DNA from 3 places in the Marinobacter lacisalsi genome. Region 3 is predicted to be linked to each of the others. Evidence: predicted binding sites of a transcription regulator. Region 3 holds the regulator's gene; each other region holds the start of a gene.

Region 1 (7,838 bases), on a different contig from region 3:
CCAGTGGCTTACTTCTTGCCCATGCGGCCCAGCGCAGCATGGCAGTCTTCGGAAGTCAGGCGCTCGGCAAAGACCTCACGCTCACGCTCCATGGCCTCCTTTACCATGGCCTGCCAGGGCGCCTTCATCAGACGTTTGCTGGCACGTAGCGCCTCACGGGGCTTACCGGCCAGCTTTTCGGCGGCGGTGAAGGCTTCTTCCAGTGCGTTGCCGTCATCAACCGCCCGGGTGATCAGCCCTATCTCTGCGGCCTCATCGGCCGCCAGCACATCCCCCATCAGCAACAGGTCCGCTGCCTTGCGGGAGCCCAGGTGCAGGGGCATGGTTACGGTCGAAGCCGCCTCCGGTACCAGACCAAGATCCACGAAAGCGGTCTTGAAGCGGGTGGATCGGCCAGCGTACACCGCATCCACGTGCAGCAGCATCGTGGTACCAATGCCAATGGCCAGCCCCTCCGCCGCCACCAGTACCGGGGTGTCACAGTTCATCAGGGTTTCGATGAAAGCCAGCCCGGCCGAGGGCTTGGGTGTGGTATCCGTGGCCCGGGCGCGGAAGTCATCCAGATCGTTACCGGCGGTAAAGACACCCCCGTCGCCACTGATGACAATGGCATTGACGTCGGAATCAGCAGCTGCTTTCTCAACCCCTTCCGACAGCGCTGCATACATATCCCGGGTCAGCGCGTTCTTTTTCTCGGGGCGTGATATCAGCAGATGGACATAGCCGTTTTTCTTGTCGGTTTTGATCATGGGAGCTCCTGGTACGGTTGGCAAATTTCGAAATACTGTTCCACAAAACGGCCGGATATTCTATGGTTGTCAGACCCATCAGGCCCTCGAATCCGCAAGAACAATCATAAGGAAGCCCCATGGAATTCCATCGTATTCCCGCTTTTGACCTCGCCCGTGGTATCAAGGCCCGGGAGTATTCCAGCGAACAGGTGCTGGACCATTTTCTCCAACGCACCCACCATCTGAACCCCGACCTCAACGCCATCGTGGTACTGAGGGAGGAGGAAGCCCGGACCCGGGCCAGGGCCGCTGACAAGGCGGCGGAAGAGGGCCGCGACCTGGGGCCGCTCCACGGCGTACCCATGACCATCAAGGAAACCTGGGAGATCGAAGGCTGGCCCACCACCGCCGGTCACAAGGGCTACCGGGACCATGTCTCACCCCGCACGGCAGTTGCCGTACAACGGCTGCTGGACGCCGGCGCCATCGTGTTCGGCAAGACCAACGTGCCGGAATTTGCCGGCGACCTGCAGTCCTTCAACGATATCTACGGCACGACCAACAACCCCTGGAACCCGGAACTGACCCCCGGCGGCTCATCCGGTGGCGCCGCGGCAGCGCTGGCCGCCGGCCTGACACCCCTGGAGCTGGGCAGCGACATTGGTGGCTCCATCCGTACCCCGGCCGCCTTCTGCGGCCTCTACGGCCTGAAGACCACGGCAGGCCTTGTCCCCATGCGTGGCCATGTACCCGGCGCGCCCGGGGCTGTTGGCAAACGGGACATGGGCGTAGGCGGCCCCCTGGGCCGCCACCTGGACGATCTGGAGGCCGAACTGGACCTGTTGGCCGGCCCTGACGATGACATGTCGGCCTGGCAGGTAAACCTGCCAGAACCGGACCCGAAGCCGCTGGCCGACTATCGTTTCGCCACCTGGCTCAACGACGACTGGGCACCGGTGGACCGGGAGGTACTCAGTGGCCTGGTCGGATTCTGCGATCAGCTGAAGTCCCTCGGCGCGACCCTGGACGATGCTCAGCCGGAAGGCCTGACCCTGGAGAAAAGTCACCGCCTCTATTATCACCTGCTCAGTGGTGTGATGAGCCAGGGCCTGCCGGACAAGGTCCGTCACCGGCTGGAGAAAGTCACCACGGAAGAGGGCGATGAGTACAGCCACCGGTTTGCCCGGGGCGCCCTGCAAAGTCACGGTGAATGGTTGCAGAAAGATGAGGAAAGGGCACAGCTGCAACGTATCTGGGCACGGTTCTTTGAAGACCATGACCTGCTGATCTGCCCGGTAACCAATACCCTGCCATTCCCCCACAACCAGGACACTCCGGCCATGGAACGCACGCTGACCATCAATGGCAAGGCTGAACCCTATCTGGATATCACCGTCTGGGCCGGCGTTGCCATGGTGGTGGGCCTGCCGGCCATCAGCTTCCCGATCGGCTTCGGCGACGACGGCCTGCCCCGGGCCGCACAGATCATTGGCCCGGCCTGGAGCGAAAAAACCCTGATCCGGGTGGCCCGCCTGATACAGGCACAACGGTTTCCGGAAGGCCTGCCCTGGCCGGACATGGCCTGAAATGCGCTCTCACAGGCGGACAATTTCGAATGCATAAGCTATGTTTTACTGGACGCACCTGTGATTCCTGTTTCGAGGAATCGCAGGGGTTCGCCCGGGACCTCCGCAAGCAGATCAACCCGTGGACGCCCGGATAGTATTGCAAACGCTCGCTCGATTGCGATAAATTAAGGAAACGCAGATCCATTCTGCAGTCACAAGTTTCGCTAGGTGAAATCAAAGACAGGACGTCTCCTTAGAAAACAACAAAGAGGTTAAGAATTAATGCTTAACAACGTTCGCCAATCACTGACGGTATTTGCTTCGGCACTTACCCTGAGCCTATCCGCTGCTCTGATCGCCGCTCCTGCCTCGGCGCAGGAAGAAGAGACCTTTACCTGGAAAGTCCAGTCGCACTGGCCGGGCGCTTCCAGCTCCTACAAGGATAGCCTGGGCCGTCTCAAGGAGCAGCTTGAAGAGCGTTCCAACGGCCGTATCCAGCTTGAACTGTTCGAAGCTGGCTCGCTGTTCAAGGCCAAGGAAACCTTCAACGCGGTCAGCCGCGGGATCCTGGAGATGGGCACCATCTCTCCCGCCTACGCATCCGACAAGATGACCCTCGCGGGCATTGCCTCCGGTCTGCCGTTCGCCTTCCGCAACGTATGGGAAGCGGCCTACTTCCACCAGGGCCTGGGTTTTGAAGAGATGCTGCGGGAAGAAGCCGCCCAGCACGGCGTCTACTGGTCAACCGACAAGGTCTACCCCACAGAAATGGTGGTCAAGGATCCGGTTGAGTCCCTGGAAGAGTTCAAGAGCCTCAAGATCCGCTCGTCAGGCGCCCTGCAGAAGTTCCTGACCGAGGCCGGTGCGGCTGCCTCCTATATCCCGGGCGGCGAGCTGTATACCGCACTGGACTCCGGCATTGTTGACGGTGCCCACTGGGGCGCGGCACAGGGTGCCTATTCCATGGGCCTGTACGAAATTGCCAAGTATCACGTTCAGCCGGCCCTGAACATTGCTGGCACCGACGTGATCATTGTCAGCCAGAAGGCCATGGACAAGCTGCCGGAAGACCTGCAGCAACTGGTCAAGGACGTGCTCAACGAACAGTTCTGGTACCGCACCAACGAATACCAGTACAAAGAGCGGGTAACCCTGGCCAAGGCCATGGCCGAGGAAGGCGTTCAGATCAACACCCTGCCTGATCCGGTTCAGGACCACCTGGTCCAGACCGCACAGAGCATGTGGGATGAAGAAGGTGAGCGCAGCGAGAAGGCTGCAGAGGCACTTGCCATGCTCAAGGACTTCCTGGGCGACCTCGGCTACCTGTAAGCCGAACAGAACCGGCCGGGGGTACCTCACGGGCTCCCGGCTTTTTTATTGCAAGCCACAAGATTCCTCCCGGAGGCACCATGCGTGCGATTACCGCATTCATGAACGGCGTCACCAGACTCAACAAGGCCATAGGAGTTGGCGTGTCGTTCCTGGTGTTTGCCATGTTCGTGTTCATATTGCTGGAAGTTTTCCTGCGGTATGCCTTCAACTCTCCCACCGTATGGACCAACGAACTGACCCAGTTACTGTTCGGCGCCTACGCCGTGCTTTCCGGTGGATACCTGATGGCACACCGGGGACACGTCAACGTGGACCTGATCCACTCGCTGCTCGGCCCACGCATGCAGGCAGCCGTTGATGTATTTACCTCGATCCTGTTCTTCATTTTTACCCTGGCGCTCCTGTATTTCGGTGTGGATATGGCCCTCGAATCCGTGAGCAGTTGGGAAACCTCCTATTCCGCCTGGAATCCACCCATCTGGCCGGTGAAGGTGTGCATCCCGGTGGGCACTGCGCTGCTGGTACTGCAGGGCATCGTCAAGCTCCTGGAAGACATTGCCATCGCCTGCAACCTGAGCTACTACCAGCCCGATGACCATCCAGAGCACGATCCCAAGGGAGAGCAACTGTGAGCATTGAAATCCTGACCCTGCTTTTCTTCGGATCGCTGCTGTTTTTCGTATTCCTGGGCCTGCCCCTGGCTTTTGTGCTGGGCGGCGTGTCTGTCGTCTTCCTTTACTTCACCTGGGGCTTCGACTCTTTCTACATGGTGGCCTCCCAGATCTGGAGCACCATGGGCAGCTTTACCCTGGTGGCCATTCCGTTGTTCGTCTTCATGGCCATGATTCTTGAACGCACGGGGGTGGCCAAGGACCTGTACCGGGCCATGCACCTGTGGTTCGGCGGACTCAGAGGCGGCCTGGCCATCGGCACCCTGGTGATTTGTGCGATCTTTGCCGCCATGGTGGGCATCAGTGGCGCCGCCGTCGTGGCGATGGGTACCATTGCCCTGCCTGCCATGCTGGAGCGGGGTTATGACCGCAGCATGTGCCTGGGCGTGATCAATACCGGTGGCGGCTGGGGCATCCTGATCCCACCCAGCATCATGATGATCCTGTACGCACTGATCAGTGGCGTCTCCGTCGGCAAAATGTTCGCCGCCGGTATCCTTCCGGGCATCCTGTTGATGGTGCTGACCGCCCTCTACATCCTGATACGCAGCAGTCTTCAGCCACACCTGGCGCCGGCTTTGCCTCCAGAGGAACGGGGCACATTGCGGGAGAAGCTGCTGGCCCTGCGTTCTGTAGCATTGCCTGTTCTCATCGTGTTCATGGTACTGGGCTCCATCATGGGTGGCATCACCACACCCACAGAAGCAGCCGCCATGGGCGTACTGGGGTCCCTGATCGCCGCTGCGGCCTATCGCAAGCTCGAATTCGGGTTGCTGAAAGAAGCCTCCATCCGCACCTTCAAGCTGACCGGCATGATCATGTGGATACTGTTTGCCGCGCACGCTTTCAGCGCCGCCTACCAGAGCATGGGTGCACAGGCCCTCATTGAGGAGTTCATGGCACTCATCCCCGGTGGTCCCTGGGGCGTGATCATCGCCATGATGCTGATCACCTTCATTCTGGGCATGGTCCTGGACCCGGTGGGGATCATGCTGATCACCCTGCCAGTGTTCCTGCCCATTGTGGAGTCCCTGGGTTTCGATCCGATCTGGTTCGGCATCCTGTTCGTGATCAACATGGAAATCGGCTACATGACACCGCCGTTCGGCTTCAACCTGTTCTACCTGAAAGGGATTGTGCCTCCAGGCATCACCATGAAGGACATCTACAAATCGGTGATCCCCTTCGTACTGGTTGAAATCGTGGGCCTGGCCCTGCTGATGATCTTCCCGGAGATCGTCACTTACCTGCCAGAGCTGTTCTTCTGACGGTGGATTTTGTCCTGTCACGCCGGCTCTTTTCCGAGAGCCGGCGTTTTTCGTTCCGCGCTCATCAAACCCGCTCCTCCCCCGGACCGTTTCACTCTGTTACCAAACGCTCCTTGCCTGATTTTCGCCATCCGGGTTAACTGACATCCTGATCGTGACTTTCGTCACACCGATCTGCCGGCATGCCAGCCTGGTCTTTCCCCGCCCGAAGGTCCCACCGGGAGTGCGGCCACTACCGGGAGGACTGGCCACTAAATAAATGCCCGCACCGGCCGATAACCCATGTACAAACCCGCATCACCTATAACAAGATTGCCGGAGCCCGAAATGCCCTCTTTGCAGAAGTTGTCCAACCTGAGCCTGTCTCTGGGCATGAAAATGGCCCTGGGATTTGCCGTACTGATCCTGCTGACGATTGTCGTCGGCACCACCGGCTATTTCGCCCTGAACGCGTTCGGCGACCGTGCCGGTATTGTGGCCGACGCCTCCGCCATTGAGGCCGACCTTCTCCAGGCGCGCCAGGACGAGAAGAACTTCCTGATTCGCGGTGAGGAGCAGTATGTGGACCAGGCCATCGTCCAGACCAAACAGGCCTATAAACGTGCCGAAGCGCTCGAGAAAGAGCTGACAGAACCGGCAGATGATGCCCGTATTGCACGAATCCAGGAGGGAATAGCGGAGTACGAGCAGCAATTGCAGGAACTGGTTGAGGTCAGGGCCTTCCGGGACGAAAAGCTGGGCGAACTGGAACTCGTGGTACGACGCGTCACCGGCACCTTTGCCTCCCAGGACAAGCTGTTCGCCACCAACGCCGCTATCCAGCAGATGCGCCGCAGTGAGGGCAACTTCCTTGTGGAGAACGACCAGGAGGCCGTGGAACAGTTCCGGTCGGCCGGGGAACGGGCCGTGCGGACCATCGATTCCTCCTTCCTCGATAAGGCACTGAAAGACGAGCTCAAAGGTCTTCTGACGGACTACATCGAAGTCTTCAACGAGGTTGTGGACTCAGAGACCCAGACCCAGGAACTTCAGCAGCGGATGGTGGACACCGCCCGCCAGGCACAGGAGTCCGCTGTGGAGCTGCAGGAAACCCAGCAGCAGCAGATGGTGGACGAGCGGCAAACCGCCTCAATGGTGATTATCATCGTAATGCTGGTCATTGTGGCACTCGGCTCGGCCATAGCCTTTTTGCTGACCCGTAACATCACTCGCCCCATCCACGAGGCCGTGGCCCTGGCAACCCGCGTGGCGAATGGGGACCTGCAGGAAACCGTCACCAGCAAGCGTAGCGATGAACTGGGCCAGCTGATGACAGCCCTGGGCGCCATGGTGACCAGCCTTCGTGAGCTGGTGCAACACATCAATTCCAGCGCCACCAACATCGCCTCTTCCGCCGAGGAACTGTCTACCGTGACGGCAGAGACCAGCCAGGGTGTCACCCAGCAGCGTGACCAGACCGATCAGGTAGCCACCGCCATGAATGAAATGGTCGCTACCGTCAGCGAGGTTGCCAAGAGTGCCGAGGAAGCCTTCGGTGCTGCCACCACGGCCAACGAGAAGGCCTCAGCCGGCGAGGCTGCCGTGGAAGAAACCCTGTCCTATGTGAATCAGCTCAATGGTCAGGTGGAAACCGTCATGGAGAAGCTGCACGGCCTGCAGACGGATACCCAGAACATCAGCACGGTACTGGATGTCATCAAGTCCGTGGCCGAACAGACCAACCTGCTCGCCCTTAACGCAGCCATCGAGGCCGCCCGCGCTGGTGAGCAGGGTCGTGGTTTTGCCGTGGTGGCGGATGAGGTACGTTCTCTTGCGCAACGCACTCAGAGTTCCGCCTCCGAGATCGAGACACTGATCTCCAACCTGATCAGCAGTACCGAAAACTCTGTATCTACCATGGAAAGCGGCACCACCCTGGCCGGCCAGACCCTGGACAGTGCCCGCACCACCGGCGAGACCATTCGCGAGATCGCCGGGGCGGTGGGCAATATCAGCCAGTACAACAGCCAGATTGCCACCGCGGCGGAAGAACAGACCTCCGTGGCCGAGGACATCAACCAGAACGTCACCCAGATCCGCGACGTCAGTGATCATTCCGCCACGGCGGCGGAGCAGATCTCCACGTCCAGCAACGAGCTGGCCCGTCTTGGTGAAGACCTCCGGACCCAGGTGGCCCGCTTCCGGCTGTAACCGGCAGAACCGGCAACCACAAAAAAACCCGTGCGGTGCTGCCACCCACGGGTTTTTTTACGCCGGCTCAACGGGCTA
Region 2 (7,838 bases), on a different contig from region 3:
AAATGGCCAGCAGGTTGGCACGCACCAGCCGGGGCCGATGCTTCAGCGCCAGCCTGAGGATGCTACTCCAGGTATACTTTTGGTTTTCAGACGATGACGGCTGATCTGGCTTTGGCGCTGGTGCGTTCAAGGCAGCTCCGGGTCGGGACAGAGAATTGGCGGGATGCCATGATCCCCGCGCAGGCTACCCTATGCTTACGTAGAGTTCAGTGGTCTGGGTTTGTGGTGATGGTCCGCGACAATGCGGGACAAGACCACCACTCACTGCCCACTACTGAAACGAGCCACCAGATCCTTCAGCCCATGGGCCTGCTTGCTGATGTTGTCACTGGCATCGTGGGCGCCATTGGCCTTGTTCGAGCTGGTGTCCGCCAGGCCGGCAATACGCACCACCTGCTGGTTGATCTCCTCGGAAACCTGGCTTTGTTCCTCGAAGGCTGCGGACATGGTCATGAAGCTGTCGGAGATACCCTCAACGGTCTGCACGATGTCCTTGAGCCCGGCTTCCGTTTCCCGCACCCTGGTCAGGCCCCGATTTCCGATTTCCTCACCTTCGCGGGTCGCCTCCACCACGTCATCCACCTGGGCGCGGAAGTTCTCGATCACCTCGTGAATGGATACGGTTGACTGGCGGGTTCGCTGGGCCAGGGAGCGCACTTCGTCCGCTACCACGGCAAAACCCCGGCCCTGCTCGCCAGCACGGGCAGCCTCGATGGCCGCGTTCAGCGCCAGCAGGTTGGTCTGGTCAGCAATGTCGGAAATCAGCTGTGCCGCCTCACCGATCTTGTCGGTGGATTCCCCCAGGCGACCGACGGAATTACCTATAGTGGCTCCCTGCGCCACCAGTTTTTCGATGGCCTGCAATGCCTCACCACTGCGACGACCACCACTGTGCGCCAGGTCTTTGGCCTGGCGGGCACCTTCGGCGTTCTGGTTGACGCTGTCGGTGACCTCCTGGATGGAGGCAACCATCTCGTTCATGGCAGAGGCCACCTGGTCTGTTTCCTGCCGCTGCCGATCAATGGCACTGGCACCCTCGGCAATCTGGTCCTGCCCTTCACGGGCGGTAGTCAGCAAGTCCCCGGCACGGTCTTCGATACGGGCCAGGGCAGTGCGGATACGGGCCTTTTCACTCATCAGCACCATACCCAGCTCGGCGAACAGGCCGCTTTCATCGGTATAGGTCCGGGCCACCAGGGGATCACGGAAAGCTTCCGGGCGCAGGTCGATGAGTGACCGCAGGCGAGCGTTCAATGACGCTGCCTGCAGTGCACCGCCCACGGCAAAGCCGGCGGCGATCACGCCGACACCCGGCCAGAACTGCCCCCAACTCAAAGCCAGCAGGCTCGCAGCAAACGGGATCAGCATGGGCCAGCCCGCCCGGGCCATGGACGTCACCCGGGAGCTGACCGCAACCGGCCCCTTGCCTGCGGAGAGCCGGCGATATAAACGGCTGGCACGTTCCACCTGCTCGCGGGTGGGCTCGACCCGAACCGACTCGTAGCCGGTTATCTCGCCATTCTCCAGAATCGGAGTGACGTAAGCGCTCACCCAGTAATGGTCGCCGTTCTTGCACCGGTTCTTGACCACGCCCATCCACGGTTTGCCGGCGCCTATGGTCTCCCACATCGCCTTGAACACGCTCTGGGGCATATCCGGATGGCGTATGATGTTATGGGCCTGACCAACCAGCTCATCACGGGTAAAACCGCTGATCTCCACGAAATCGTCGTTACAGTGGGTAATCACACCCTTGAGCGAGGTGGTTGTGATCAACCGGCTGCCCGGCTTCATTTTCGCTTCGCGTTGGGTAACGGGGCCATTATTGCGCATGACGGGCTAGCATTCCTGAACGATGGTCGATGTACCCGCCGGCAATGGAACTGGCCAGGGCTCACCCCGGTATGACTCGGGCCAGGCGGGTATGCTGCCGGATACACTGGTGGTATCGGCTCGCTAACGTTTGACTTTAGTCAACAACGCGCAATGGTAACAACTGGAAACCACACCATGTGTAAGGGATTGTCACCGGCCAGGCCTGGCCATCAGCGCCACCGAAGAATCACGTCGCCAGATCCAGCCGTGCCCGGGGATGAAAGCGGGCATTCAGCCACAGGGAGAAGCCGATCACCGCGCCGCCGATGACCAGACGCAGCAGGTCTGCATCCCGGTTCCAGATCAGCAGGTTGACCACCAGCCCTGCGGGTACCAGGGCGTTGTTCATCACCGCCAGGGTGCCAGCGTCCACCTGGCAGGCGCCCCGGTTCCACAGAAACAGGCCAATGCCGGAGGCCGCCAGCCCGAGCCAGGTCAGCACCCCCCATTGCACGCCAGTGGACGGCAGCCTGGCGGGGTCACCGAACACCAGGAACGACGGCAACGCAATCACCAGGGCACCAAAGAAGAAATACCCGAAGGTACACCAGGCGGGGACCGGTAGCGGGAAAGCCTGCATCAGGTGCTTGTAGCCCACCTGGCCCGAGGCAAAGGTCAGGTTGGCCATCTGCAGCAGCAGGAATCCGGTCAGGTAGTCCTGGCTGAGCCCGTCATAACGGATGATGGCCGCACCAAGGGTAGCCACCGCTGCCGCCATCAGCGCCACGGGAGAAAACCGGCGATACAGCGCGTCGTCGATCAGGGTGACGTACAAGGGGGTGAACACGGTGAACAGCAGTACTTCCGGCACCGACAGGTAGGCAAATGAGCGGTACAGGCACAGATAGGTAATGCCGAACTGCAACGCGCCCGTGAGCATGATGCCCAGTTTCAGACGACCTGGCACCCCGGCCCAGCGGGTCAGTGGCAGGAACAGCAGTGACGCCAGCAGCACCCGGCTGAGAACGGCGAAATCGCTATCCACATGACCGGCCAGGAATTCGCCGATCAGACTGAAGGAAAACGCCCAGAGAACGGTTACCAGAATCAACAGCGCCATGACATCCACCCACCTTTTTGAGGGCCGGCACTGTATCATAGGACGCTCACAAATTGACCCAACTTCCGGAACCTCATCTGCCATGAATCAGCAAGCCCTTATCCAGGCCACCCGGCAATGGGTGGAACGTGTGGTTGTCGACCTCAACCTGTGCCCGTTTGCCCGCCGGGAGCTGGTGAATAACCGCGTTCGCTTCGCAGCGACCGACGCACAGACACCGGATGGGTTGCTGGATGACCTGCAACGGGAACTGATGAAGCTGGTCGATGACGACAGCATCGAAACCACCCTGCTGATTCACCCCGGGGTTCTGCAGGATTTCCATGACTACAACGACTTCCTGGCGGTGGCCGACGGCCTGTTGGACATCCTGGAGCTGGAAGGGGTGATTCAGATCGCCAGCTTTCACCCCGATTACCAGTTCGCTGGCACCGCAGCGGATGCCGCGGAGAACTACACCAACCGTTCTCCGTACCCGATGCTTCACCTGCTGCGGGAAGCCAGCCTGGAACGTGCCATCGACGCCTATCCGGATACCGACGCCATCCCGCAGCGGAATATCGAACGGGTGGAGGCCCTTGGGCCGGACGTCATGAAAGCCTTGCTGGCGTCCTGTCTGCCTGGTCAGTAGGCAATGCCATTCCCGTAGCACCAGCATCAGCCGTTTCCCCACGAATTCCTCCCGGGTATCAACGGCGCCAAAGATCTGGCTCCACACCTCTTTGGGGGCTTCCAACCGGTGGTCGATAACGGCTAAACCAGCACTTCCTGCGAGAGCCACGTAACGCTATTTGAACAGCACCACAAATAGGATAGTCTGAACCAAACCAAGGAGATCCAGTCGCCCATGCGCATTGTCCTGCTATGGGGCCTGCTCGCCCTGCTCACCACCGGACCCGCCCATGCCCTCACTGTTGCCGCTGCCTCCAGCCTGCGGCTGGTCATGCCTGAGCTTGAGGAAGCCTTCCGGGAACAGTCCCCCGAGACGGATATTCGTGTCATCTTCGGTGCCTCCGGCAAGCTGGCCACCCAGATCGTCAATGGCGCTCCCTACGATGTTTTCCTGTCAGCGGATACCGCCTATACGGAACAGCTGGTCCGGCTCGGTTCGGCGGCTTCCGACCCCGAGGTCTACGCCGTGGGAAGGCTGGTGCTCTGGCACGCCGACCCGCAGCGGGAAGCCCTGACGCCAGCCGACCTTGGCGGCGAATCCATCCGCCGCATTGCCATTGCCCAGCCCCGCCATGCCCCTTACGGCCAGCGCGCGCAGGAAGCGCTGCAATCACTGGGCCTCTGGCAGGATCTGCGAGAGAAACTGGTTTACGGTGAGAACATCGGCCAGACCGCAGCCATGGTGGAATCCGGCGCGGCGGACGCCGGCCTCATTGCCTGGTCACTGACCTTCGCGCCAGAGCTGGCCGGTCGGCCATTCACCCTGATCGACGGTGACCTGCACGAGCCGCTGGCCATGGCCATGGTGGTCACCCGCCGCGGTGCCGACCAGCCGGAAGCCCACCGTTTCCGGGACTTCCTTCAATCTGCCGAAGCCGGGGCCATCCTTCGCCGCTACGGCTTCGAGTCGCCGGACAGGGAGTGACAGCCCATGCCTGAGCTTTCCCCCCAGGACTGGCAGGCGATTGCCGTAACCCTCAAGCTCTGCTCACTGACAACCATCATTCTGCTGATACTGGCCACGCCCCTGGCCTGGTGGCTGGCACACCGGCAATCGCCGTCGCGCACGGTGGTACAGGCGCTGGTGGCGCTGCCGCTGGTTCTGCCGCCGACGGTGCTGGGCTTTTATCTGCTGATGGCGCTCGGCCCCCGGGGGCCGGTGGGCCAGACCCTGGAGGCCATGGGACTGACGCACCTGGCGTTCAGCTTCGAGGGCATTCTGGTGGCATCGGTTATCTATTCCCTGCCCTTTGCGGTGCAACCGCTGATGGAAGCCTTCCGTCACCTGGGGACGCGGCCGGTGGAAGTGGCGGCCTCCCTGGGCGCTGGCCCTCTGGACCGGCTGTTCTCCGTGATCCTGCCCCTGTGCCGGGGTGGTTTTATCGTGGCGGCAACCCTGACCTTCGCCCATACCCTGGGGGAGTTCGGTGTCATCCTGATGCTTGGCGGCAGTATCCCCGGGGAAACCCAGGTGCTGTCAGTGCTGATCTATGACTACGCCGAAGCCATGGACTACGACGCCGCTCACCGCCTCTCGCTGGGGCTGCTGGTGTTTGCCTTTGTGGTGCTGGTGGCGGTGTACAGCTTTAACCGGCGGGTCGATGGAGTAAGGGCATGACACTGCAAATACGTGCCCGGGCCCAGCGGGGCGATTTTACCCTTGCGATCAATGACTCGCTGCCCACCGAGGGCATCACCGCCCTGTACGGTCGATCCGGTTGCGGCAAGACCACACTGCTGCGGCTGATTGCCGGGCTGGAACGAACCCGGGACGCAGAAGTGCGGTTCCGGGACCAGCTCTGGCAGTCGGGGCGCAAGCGATTGCCTCTGAGCCGTCGGCGGCTGGGGCTGGTGTTCCAGGAATCCAGCCTGCTGCCCCACCTGTCGGTGGAGGCCAACCTGCGCTACGGCTACCAGCGCACGCCGCCGGATCAGCGCCGACTGCACCCGGAGAGGGTCTACCGGTTGCTGGACCTGGACAGCCTGACCCGGCAGCCGGTAAACACCCTGTCAGGCGGCCAGCGCCAGCGGGTAGCCCTGGGGCGCGCGCTGCTGGCCAGCCCCCAGCTGATGCTGCTGGATGAACCCCTGTCGGCCCTGGACACCACCGCCAAACGGGAGATCCTGCCGTTCCTGGCCGACCTTCCCGAAAGCACCGGTGTTCCCATCCTGCTGGTCACCCACTCTGCCCGGGAGGTTGAGCAGCTCGCCGACCATGTCGCCTTCATGGATCAGGGTCGCCTGGAGCGCACCGAGACCCTGCGAGAAGCGCTGATCCGCCCGGACTCCCCCCTGTTCAGCGATGAAGGCCCGGCCGCCGTGCTACAGGGACAGCTGACCAGCACCGGGAATGGCGAGTGGCAGTTCATCACCCGCGGCGGCGAAGGCCGGCCCCCGGTCCCCTTCCAGGTCAGCGGCCATTCAAGCCACCAGACCAGCCTGCACCGGCTACGGATACTGGCCAGCGACGTCAGCCTTGCCACCCGGGAACCCGTAGGCATCAGCATCCGCAACCGGATGCCGGTACGAATTGAACGGATAGAAGAGGCGGATGAACACCGCTGCACCATCACCTGCCGTCTGGACGACGGCCAGATACTGCTGTCACGGATTACCCGCGCGTCGGTCAGGGAGCTAGAGCTTGAGACCGGGCAGACGGTGGTCGCCCTGGTGAAATCCGCAGTGCTGATGGAATGAAAAGGGTGCCCGCAAGGCGGGCACCCGGTTGGCAGCCAGAATCAATCAGTTGAAATCGTCCAGCAGGATCAGCCCGAAGCTGTCCAGAGGCGCCATGGCGCCGGCTTTGGCATCGCGGGCAATGGCAGTGTATACGCCACCGCTGTTCAGGGTTATGCCTTCGGCGCGGATGGCAACGGTGCCAGTACCGGTGGGGGTGATGAGCACGTTGTAGGTGCCGTCCGGCACCGGCAGGTAATCGGTTACCGCCTTGAACGGCACGTCCGCCAGGGTCGGTTCCGAGTTGCCTATCTCGGTCTGGCTGCCCGGCAGCAGATAGATATCCACGTTACCGGCTGCCGTGGAACCATGCACGAGCCGCAGCGAGGCCTGGGTGGCGATACTGCGCACACTGTCCTCAAGCACCAGCGCTTCGATGGGGAAGTTGGAATCGCTCAGCAGGCCCACGGCCAGCACTGAGTAACCCTGGCCATTGGCCAGATCCACGTCCGCGTCGATGGGCACCACGCTGTTGTCGGCGGAAGCGGCCACTTTGAGATTGGTAACTCCCGCCGGCAGCACGGCATAGTCATCCAGCGTGTCGAAGGGCGCCACGTCACCATAGGTCAGGTTGGTCAGCGGGGTCGCCATATCATCCACCAGAATGTCCACGGCCGGTGCGTCTGCAGAGTTGTGTACTACCCGCACGCCCGCGCCCTGATCCGCATCGTAGAGTTCTGAGACCTCACCGCCATTGACGACGATCAGGCTCACCGGACTCGCGCCAGTAGCGGAGGCGTTGGCACCGGTATTGGTGACCGCCCCGACAAACAGGTCGGCACCGGCGGGCAGGGGCACATCACCACTGTCAAAGACGGCGGTATCGGCACCGGCAGCGGTAATCTGGATCCGATAGTCTCCAGCCGGCACTTCAACCGCGTCAGCTACGTCTTTGAAGGCCACGGCGGGCAGCAGCGGGTCGATGGTGGAGAGGTCGTCCCCTTCACCGGCGGCGGTCACGTAGACATCCACATCCGGTGCGTTTGGCGCCAGGTGCCCGATACGTACCCGGACCTGATCAGTTGAGGAAAAGTCAGGGTTGTCATCGGTAAACACCAGCGGCTCAATGGAAGCCACATTGTTGACCGCGACCACGTTGTAACGGACATTCTCCTCGAAGGTGAATGCCGCCGGCCCGATCACAGTCGCATTGCCACCGGGCAGAATACCTTCCACGGTAATGTCATAGTCCCCGGGGGCGGGCGTCAGCAAGGCAACATCTTTATAATCAGCACCTTCCACCGCCGCACTGCCATCCACCAGAATGTTTACCGGCGGTGCATCCGGCGAGGCGTGGATAATCCGGACCTGCGATTGCGGGCCACGGTCGTCATCACTGGAACTGCTACTGTCATTACAGCCGGCAAGCGTAAGGGCGCCTGCCAGCACCACTGGTACAGCCAATAATCGATTCATGATATCTGCTCCCTGTTTGGAGAAATCATTTTGTTATCGGATGACAGTGGTTCGAACCTGCACAGATTCATTCCATGAC
Region 3 (7,838 bases):
GCTGGCTTCCGCCCTGGCCGCCTGGTCCGCCTTTTTCGGCGCAGGTTCTGGCTTTTTCGGCGCGGGCTCAGGTTTCTTTTCCGGCTCCGGCTTTTTATCCGCAGGCTTGTCGGCGGCCTCAGGCGCCGACGACGGGGCCGGCTTCTTGCCCTTGCCGTGGAGCTCATCCAACAGCTGTTCGAACTCGTCGTCGGTGATCAGGTCACTGTCACCACCGCCTGACTTGTCGTCCTTGCTGTCGGATTCAGCCTTGCCCTCATTGCTGTCGGGGTCTGGCACGTCCGTGGCGGCTACCTCACCGGAGAAACGGCCCTTGCCATGGAGCTGATCCAGCAGAGCCTCGAATTCGTCATCACTGATGTCGTCGCTGTCACTGCTTTTTTCTTCTGCGCTGGCGGCCTGGCCATCCCCCGGTGTCGCGCTCTTGTCGCCGCTCTGCTTGCCATCGTCCAGGGCGTCCAGCAGTTGTTCAAATTCTTCGTCGGTGATATCACCGGGATCCTCTCCGGCCACCACGCCGGCGCCCTCCACCTGACCGGCATCGCTCTTCGGTCCGGCCTCTTTCGCGGGCGCCTCGCCCTCGGGAAGGGCATACTCATCCAGGGTCTCTATAAGGGACTCTGGCGCAAACTGCGGCTCTTCACGGTTGCGGACCTGGTCAAACATGGTATTGACGTGATCCAGTGTCTCAAGCACCACATCCATCAGTTCCGGCGTCACCGAGCGCTTGTGATTGCGCAGGGTGTCGAACACGTTCTCCGCGGAATGGCAGCAATTGACCAGTGCCTCCAACTGCAGGAAGCCGGCGCCGCCCTTGACGGTATGGAAACCACGGAAAATGGCATTGAGCAGATCACTGTCGTCCGGGTGCCGTTCCAGGTCCACCAGCTGCTCCGAAAGCTGCTCGAGTATTTCGCCCGCCTCAATCAGGAAGTCCTGGAGAATTTCTTCATCTGCATCGAATGCCATGCATTCACCTCACTTAAAAGCCGAGACTGGACAGCAGGTCGTCAACGTCGTCCTGTCCGGACACAACGTCAGACCGCTCTGCGGCGCGCATCTGGGGGCCTTCCCCCTTGATTGAGGCTTCCTTTTCCTTCAGGTCGTGGACGGTTCCGGTCAACTGGTCCACATGGCTGGCCATGACCACCAGGCCCAACAGGTTTTCTTCCACTTCCTTGACCAGCGCCGTCACCTTCTGGATCACCTGGCCGGTCAGATCCTGGAAGTCCTGGGCCAGCAGGATTTCCGACAGGTCGTGGTACATTTTTTCCGCATCGTCCGAGAGACTCTCGAAGAAACGGTCAATACGAACATAGAGTTCACGGAACTCGGATGGTGCCATTTCCCGCCGGCGCAGGCGCTGCCAGTCATCCCGTAGTGCTTTGGCCTGCTCGCACATGGCATTGGCCCGGGGCATGGCATCCTCCACCAGATCCATGGTCCGGTTGGCGGCATTGCTGGTCATTTCCACCACGTACTGAAGCCGGTCCGACGCGTCGGACATCTTTGACAGGGCTTCCTGCTGCTCCGGGTTCTGGGGCTGGATCTGGAAATTGCGAATGGCCTCGTGAAGGCTGCGCGTCAGGCGACCCACTTCACGATAGAGACTCTGGTCCCTCACTTCGCTCAGGTCGTTGATCAGGGACATCGCCCTGGCATAATCACCGGCATTGACCTGTTTCGCCAACTCATTGGCCTGCTCTTTCAGCTGGCTGGTGGTTTCAGGATCCAGGTGGGAGCCGTTTTGTTTGTCTTCGCTCATGGGAGCACATCCAGACTGTCTGTTCAGGTTTCAAAGCGCTTCTGGCGCTCTACTCAATACGCTCGAAGATCTTTTCGATCTTCTCCTTGAGTACAGCGGCCGTGAACGGTTTGACGACATAACCGTTTACCCCAGCCTGGGCAGCCGCGACGATCTGGTCGCGCTTGGCTTCCGCAGTCACCATCAGGATCGGCAGGTCCTTGAGCTGTTCGTCGGCGCGAACTTCCTTGAGGAGATCGAACCCGGACATGCCTGGCATGTTCCAGTCCGTCACCAGAAAGTCGTACTTTCCGGAACGAAGCATGGGCAGCGCCGTATTACCGTCATCCGCCTCATCGGTATTGGTAAACCCGAGGTCACGCAGCAGGTTCTTGATAATCCGCCGCATTGTGGAGAAATCGTCCACAATGAGAATTTTCATGTTCTTGTCCAATGGGACCTCCAGTTGGTCGTCGCTGGAATAATGGCCGGGCCCGAATCGTCACGGACCTGGAAAACACGGATGACACCGCTTTACCGCCGCCGGTTTCCCGGCTGATGGCGTCATTCTAGCAGCCTCAGCGTTGCTTACCGTTTCAATGTGTTATCGCGCGACATTCCGCTCTGCGGCTTGTGCCGTCAGCTTGCTCAGTCGTTCAGCAACCTGTTAAGGGGCACGCTACTGTGTTCCGGCGTCAGATGCCTGCCATTCTGAAAGGCGCCCCCGCAACCGCAACGCGGCCTGGCTGTGGATCTGGCTGACCCGGCTCTCACTGACGCCCAGTACCGCGCCAATCTCCTTCAGGTTCAGCTCTTCCTGGTAATACAGGCCGAGGACCAGCTTCTCACGCTCCGGCAGTTCCTCGATGGCGGCTGCCAGATTACGCCGGAAAGCGGCACCCGAAACCTCGTCCAGGGGATTATCCGAAGCTTCCTGTTCGTGTATCGGCAGGTCTCCGGATTCATTGAGTTCATCCAGGGAAAAAAGTCGTCCGGAATTGGCATCACTGAGGCAGGCATGGTAAGCGGACAACGTCATTCCCAGCTCGTCCGCCACCTCGTGATCCAGGGCTTCCCGACCTTCCCGGTCCTCCACCATCTTGATGGCGGCGGACACCCGGCGGGCATTGCGATGGACGGAACGCGGTACCCAGTCACCCTTGCGGATTTCATCGACAATAGCACCGCGAATGCGGATGCCGGCATAGGTCTCAAAGGAGGCGCCCCGGTCCGACTGGTACTTGGCGGCGGCTTCGAGCAGGCCCATCATGCCAGCCTGCATCAGGTCCTCGAGCTGTACCGAGTCCGGTAGCCGGGCCATCAGGTGCAGGGCGATTTTCTTGACCAGCGGCGCATGCTGCTCCACCAGTTGATGGGCATCGCGCCGACCGGTTTGATGATAGATTCCGAGACTTCTGGCCAATGTCATGTATCCGGTTAACCCATACAACAGGATTGGATCAGGCGTTTGTGCTTACCAGGCGCTCCACGAAGAACTCCAGATGCCCCCGGGGGGATGAAGGTAGCGGCCAGCTGTCGACCTGTTCCGCCAGCGCCTTGATGGCCAGCGAGGCCTTTGCCCTGGGGTAGGCGTCCAGCACGGCGCGCTGCCGCTGAACCGCCTTGCGCACTGCCTCATCGTAAGGAACCATGCCTACATATTGTAGTGCAACATCCAGGAAGCGCTCGGTGACCCGGGTCAGTTTACCGAACAGATGTTTGCCTTCCTGTTCGTTGCGGACCTGATTGGCAAGGATACGGAAGCGGTTGACGCCATAGTCGCGGTTCATCAGCTTGATCAGGGCGTAGGCGTCGGTGATGGAGGTCGGTTCGTCACAGACAACCAGCAACAGTTCCTGGGAGGCTCGCAGGAAACTGACCACGCCTTCGGAAATGCCGGCAGCGGTATCCACAATCAGCACGTCGATCTGATCACCCAGCTCGCTGAAGGCGTTGATCAGGCCCGCATGCTCCATGGGTGACAGCTGGGTCATGCGCTGGGTGCCGGAGGAGGCGGGGACAATCTTGATGCCGCCCGGGCCATTGATCAGTACATCACGGAGATCGCATTCCCCGGACAACACGTCGGAAAGATTGTGGCTGGCGGTGATGCCAAGTAGCACATCGATGTTGGCCAGCCCCAGGTCCGCATCCAGCAGGACAACACGGCGGCCCATCTGTGACAGGGCGATCCCGAGATTCACCGAGACGTTGCTTTTGCCCACGCCACCCTTGCCACCGGTGACTGCGATAACCTGAACCGGATGTGGTCTGCTCATAGAGGTTCTTGTTTCCCGCCAAGGTTCTTGTCGTTAACTGTCTTGTTCTGCAGTGCCAGGGACCACGCCGGTCAGCGCCGGGCAGTGGGACCTCAGGCACCTTCTGCCATGGTCTGCTGTTTGCGTGCATCGCGCAAGCGCTCAACGCCCAGACGAACCAGCGATGCCGAATTGGCAGGATGCAGATCCTGGGGGATCTTCTGGCCATCCGTTACCCAGGACACCGGCAGCGCGGTCTCCAGCGCGAAACCAAGTACTTCACCCAGGGTCAGGGCTTCATCCAGCTTGGTCATGATGCAACCTGCGAGACTGGCCATTTTATAGCAATGCCACATGGATTTCATGATGCGCGGCTGGCTTGTCGCCGGCACCACCAGGTGTGGACGCACCGGGTGGCGGCTTTGCGACAGCTCACGCAACTGCTCCTGACACCCGGGATCGGCGCCGGATAACCCGGCGGTGTCAATCAACACCAGGTGGCGACCAGCCAGCTCGTCCAGCACCGCATCCAGGGAGTGGGCATCGTCGACCACCCGCACCGGTACGTTAAGGATACGACCGAACACAAACAGTTGCTCGTGTGCAGCCACACGATAGCGGTCAGTGGTCACCAGTGCCAGTGAATCGGCACCATGTTCCAGTACATACTGGGCCGCAATCTTGCCGATGGTTGTGGTCTTGCCGGAGCCGGTGGGCCCAACCAGGGCATAGATGCCGCCGCGGGAAGCCCAGTCACCGCTGCCGGTTTTGAGGCCGGCCGCCAGGGTTCTCAGGGAACGTTTCCAGTTGTCTTCCAGCTTGCCGCGACCACTCTGGCGCGCCAGGGTGGCAGCCAGCTGCGGGCTCAGACCAAACTCTTCCAGGCGCTCGCCAAGGCGCTTGCGCACCGCTTCGATCGCTTCCTCGGCCGGTTTCTCCGCCGTGGTGTCGGTCTGCTCCGAGGGCCCCTTGTCGGTAATCATCGCCCTCAGGGAGGCAAGCTCACGCCGCATGACCGCAAGCTCATCATCGGCGCCCTTGATGTCAGCCGCTGACGGAGCGGCGACGGATTCCTGACGGGTCTCCGGCACCGGTGGCAGGTTGTCCACATCGAGCCGGGTGTCGCCGTTGCCAAAGCGCTGGTGCGGGTCGTGCCCCCGGTGCGGGCTGCGCAGCTCCCGAATACGGTTGCGGGAGCGGTCAAGTTCTTCCTGCAGCCGGCGATGCTGTTCCGCCTGCAGCTCCCCCAGGCGCCCGCCACTGGTGGCTTCGGCCGCGGCATCGCCCAGTTTCTGGCGCGCCATGTTTTCGTCGTAGTCCAGCGCGGTGACAATCTCTACACCGCCGTCAATCCGCCGGCTGGACAGAATTACCGCATCGTCGCCCATGGCCTCGCGAACCTGCTTCAGGGCCGCTGACATGGTTGCCGCAAAGAACCGTTTGACTTTCATCTGACTCTACCTCCCAAGTGGGCCGTTACTGGCCGACCGACGCCACAATGGTGATCTGCTTGTTTTCCGGCACTTCCTGATACGACAGCACGTGCAGGCGCTCTACCCCGTAGCTGGCAAACTTCGCCAGCACCGGCCGCAGCGGCCCGGACACCAGCAGAATCGCTGGTTTGCCCATCATCTCCTGCCGCTGGGTGCTTTCCTGCAACGACCGCTGCAGTTTCTCCACCATCCCTGGCTCAAGCACCATGCCGATGTCGTCACCACCGCCGGATTGTTGACTCTGTTGCTGACTCTTCAGCAATAACTGTTCCAGTTCCGGATCCAGGGTAATAACCGGTATCTCTTTATCGTTGCCGCAGATGCTCTGCACGATCATCCGACGCAAGGCCTGACGGGCCGCTGATGTCAGCACCTTCGGATCCTGGCTCTTGGGATGAACGTTGACGATGGCTTCGGCAATGGAGCGCATGTCGCGGATCGGCACCTCCTCCTGCAGCAGGCTCTGCAACACCTTCAGCAGGATGGAAATGGAAACGGTGGTGGGCACCAGTTCCTCAGCCAGCTTGGGCGAAATCTTCTCCAGCTGGTCCAGCCACTTCTGCACTTCCTCATGGCCCAGCAACTCGTAGGCATGGCTCTGCAGAATCTGATTGAGGTGGGTAGCCACCACGGTGCTGGCATCCACCACGGTGTAGCCCAGAGTCTGCGCATTGTCTTTCTGGCCCGACTCGATCCAGATGGCATCCAGGCCAAATGCCGGATCCTTGCCGGCGATGCCTTCCACCTTGCCGAACACCTGGCCGGGGTCGATGGCCAACTCCCGCTCAGGGTGGATCTCCGCCTCGGCGATGGTGACGCCCATCAGGGTGATGCGATAGACGTTGGGCATCAGGTCCAGGTTGTCACGGATATGCACGGACGGCATCAGGAAGCCCAGATCCTGGGACAGCTTCTTGCGCACCCCCTTGATCCGGCTCAGCAACTGGCCACCCTGGGACTTGTCCACCAGGGGGATCAGCCGATACCCCACTTCCAGGCCCACGATGTCCACCGTGGCCACGTCGTCCCAACCCAACTCCTTGTGTTCGGGCGGTGCCGGCAGCCCCTGATCGCCGGCGTCGGGCCGGGCACCCCCGGTGGGTGCGGGCTTGGCTCCGGTGTCACGCCTGGTGGCCGGCCAACCGCTTCCACCTTCTTCTTCCACCGTCTGCCGCTCACGTTTCCAGATCCACCAGGCTGCACCAGCCGCCAGCAGGCCAAGGCCAAGGAAAGCGACATGGGGCATACCCGGAATGAGACCCAGCAGGATCAGGATCGCGGCGGCAATGGCCAGCGCCTTGGGCGCATCGAACATCTGCTGGAGAATCTGCCCGCCCATATCCTGGCTGGACGTCACCCGCGTCACCATGATGGCCGCAGAGGTGGACAGCAGCAGCGACGGAATCTGCGCCACCAGACCGTCACCAATGGTGAGCAGGGCATAATTCTGGGTAGCATCCATGAAGCTCAGGCTGTGCTGCAGCATACCGATGGCGATACCGCCGATCAGGTTAATGAACAGGATCAGCAGACCCGCCACTGCATCGCCTTTCACGAATTTGCTGGCACCGTCCATGGAGCCGTAGAAGTCGGCCTCCTGGGCAATTTCCTCACGACGGTGCTTGGCCTCGTCCTGGTTGATCAGGCCCGCGTTCATATCGGCATCAATGGCCATCTGCTTGCCGGGCATGGCATCCAGGGTGAAGCGTGCACTCACCTCGGAGACACGACCGGCGCCCTTGGTGACTACCAGGAAGTTGATAATCATGAGAATGGCGAACACCACCAGACCGACGGCGTAGTTACCGCCAATCAGTACGGCGCCGAAAGATTCGATCACCTTACCGGCGGCGTCACCGCCCTCGTGGCCATTGAGCAGTACAATCCGGGTCGAGGCCACATTCAGGGCGAGACGCAGTAGCGTGGCGACCAGCAGCACCGTTGGAAAAGCGGCGAACTCCATGGGCCGCAGGGCGTAGACACACACCAGCAGAATGGTGATGGAGAGCGCGATATTGAAGGTGAACAGAACGTCCAGCAGGAACGCCGGCATGGGCAGGATCATCATGCCCAGTAGCGCCATGAGCATCACGGGAACACCCAGGTTCCCCCGTGTCAGGGATTTGACGTTGTGCAGGACAAGGGCCCGATCCATCTTGAAGGAACACTCCACGGCTGACGGCAATCACGCATTAGCCCGGGTCGGTTTTTTGACACTCGGGTCGCTTCACCATGGATAGCGGCAAGATCCATACCATTTCTTACAGAATCGTCAGACTCCCCCTGACTGAACCGTCACGATACGGTATCCTTGCGCAAATCCCACCCGACCAGTCGACAGGT

What was found. Region 3 encodes FliA, which starts transcription of late flagellar genes. Its sites were predicted from a motif close to CTAAAGTTTNNNNNNNNNNNGCCGNTAA; they were not measured.
Region 1: a site for FliA is predicted at 5,822-5,849, ahead of ACFOZ5_RS17800 (methyl-accepting chemotaxis protein). Genes of this name have one in related genera too.
Region 2: a site for FliA is predicted at 1,946-1,973, ahead of ACFOZ5_RS17815 (methyl-accepting chemotaxis protein). Genes of this name have one in related genera too.

The regions. Positions count from the first base shown of each region.
Region 1 is NZ_JBHSDI010000061.1:103,956-111,793, forward strand. It holds gene ACFOZ5_RS17775 (enoyl-CoA hydratase/isomerase family protein) at 9-749, opposite strand; gene ACFOZ5_RS17780 (amidase family protein) at 869-2,317, shown strand; gene dctP (TRAP transporter substrate-binding protein DctP) at 2,582-3,628, shown strand; gene ACFOZ5_RS17790 (TRAP transporter small permease subunit) at 3,709-4,263, shown strand; gene ACFOZ5_RS17795 (TRAP transporter large permease) at 4,260-5,570, shown strand; gene ACFOZ5_RS17800 (methyl-accepting chemotaxis protein) at 5,898-7,760, shown strand.
Region 2 is NZ_JBHSDI010000061.1:115,054-122,891, forward strand. It holds gene ACFOZ5_RS17810 (ABC transporter ATP-binding protein) at 1-130, opposite strand, end outside; gene ACFOZ5_RS17815 (methyl-accepting chemotaxis protein) at 262-1,833, opposite strand; gene ACFOZ5_RS17820 (EamA family transporter) at 2,063-2,935, opposite strand; gene ACFOZ5_RS17825 (DUF1415 domain-containing protein) at 3,018-3,566, shown strand; gene modA (molybdate ABC transporter substrate-binding protein) at 3,783-4,532, shown strand; gene modB (molybdate ABC transporter permease subunit) at 4,539-5,225, shown strand; gene modC (molybdenum ABC transporter ATP-binding protein) at 5,222-6,304, shown strand; gene ACFOZ5_RS17845 (DUF4397 domain-containing protein) at 6,350-7,759, opposite strand.
Region 3 is NZ_JBHSDI010000010.1:9,722-17,559, reverse strand. It holds gene ACFOZ5_RS05970 (chemotaxis protein CheA) at 1-969, opposite strand, end outside; gene ACFOZ5_RS05965 (protein phosphatase CheZ) at 983-1,765, opposite strand; gene cheY (chemotaxis response regulator CheY) at 1,815-2,198, opposite strand; gene ACFOZ5_RS05955 (RNA polymerase sigma factor FliA) at 2,424-3,173, opposite strand; gene ACFOZ5_RS05950 (MinD/ParA family protein) at 3,205-4,023, opposite strand; gene flhF (flagellar biosynthesis protein FlhF) at 4,116-5,453, opposite strand; gene flhA (flagellar biosynthesis protein FlhA) at 5,479-7,650, opposite strand.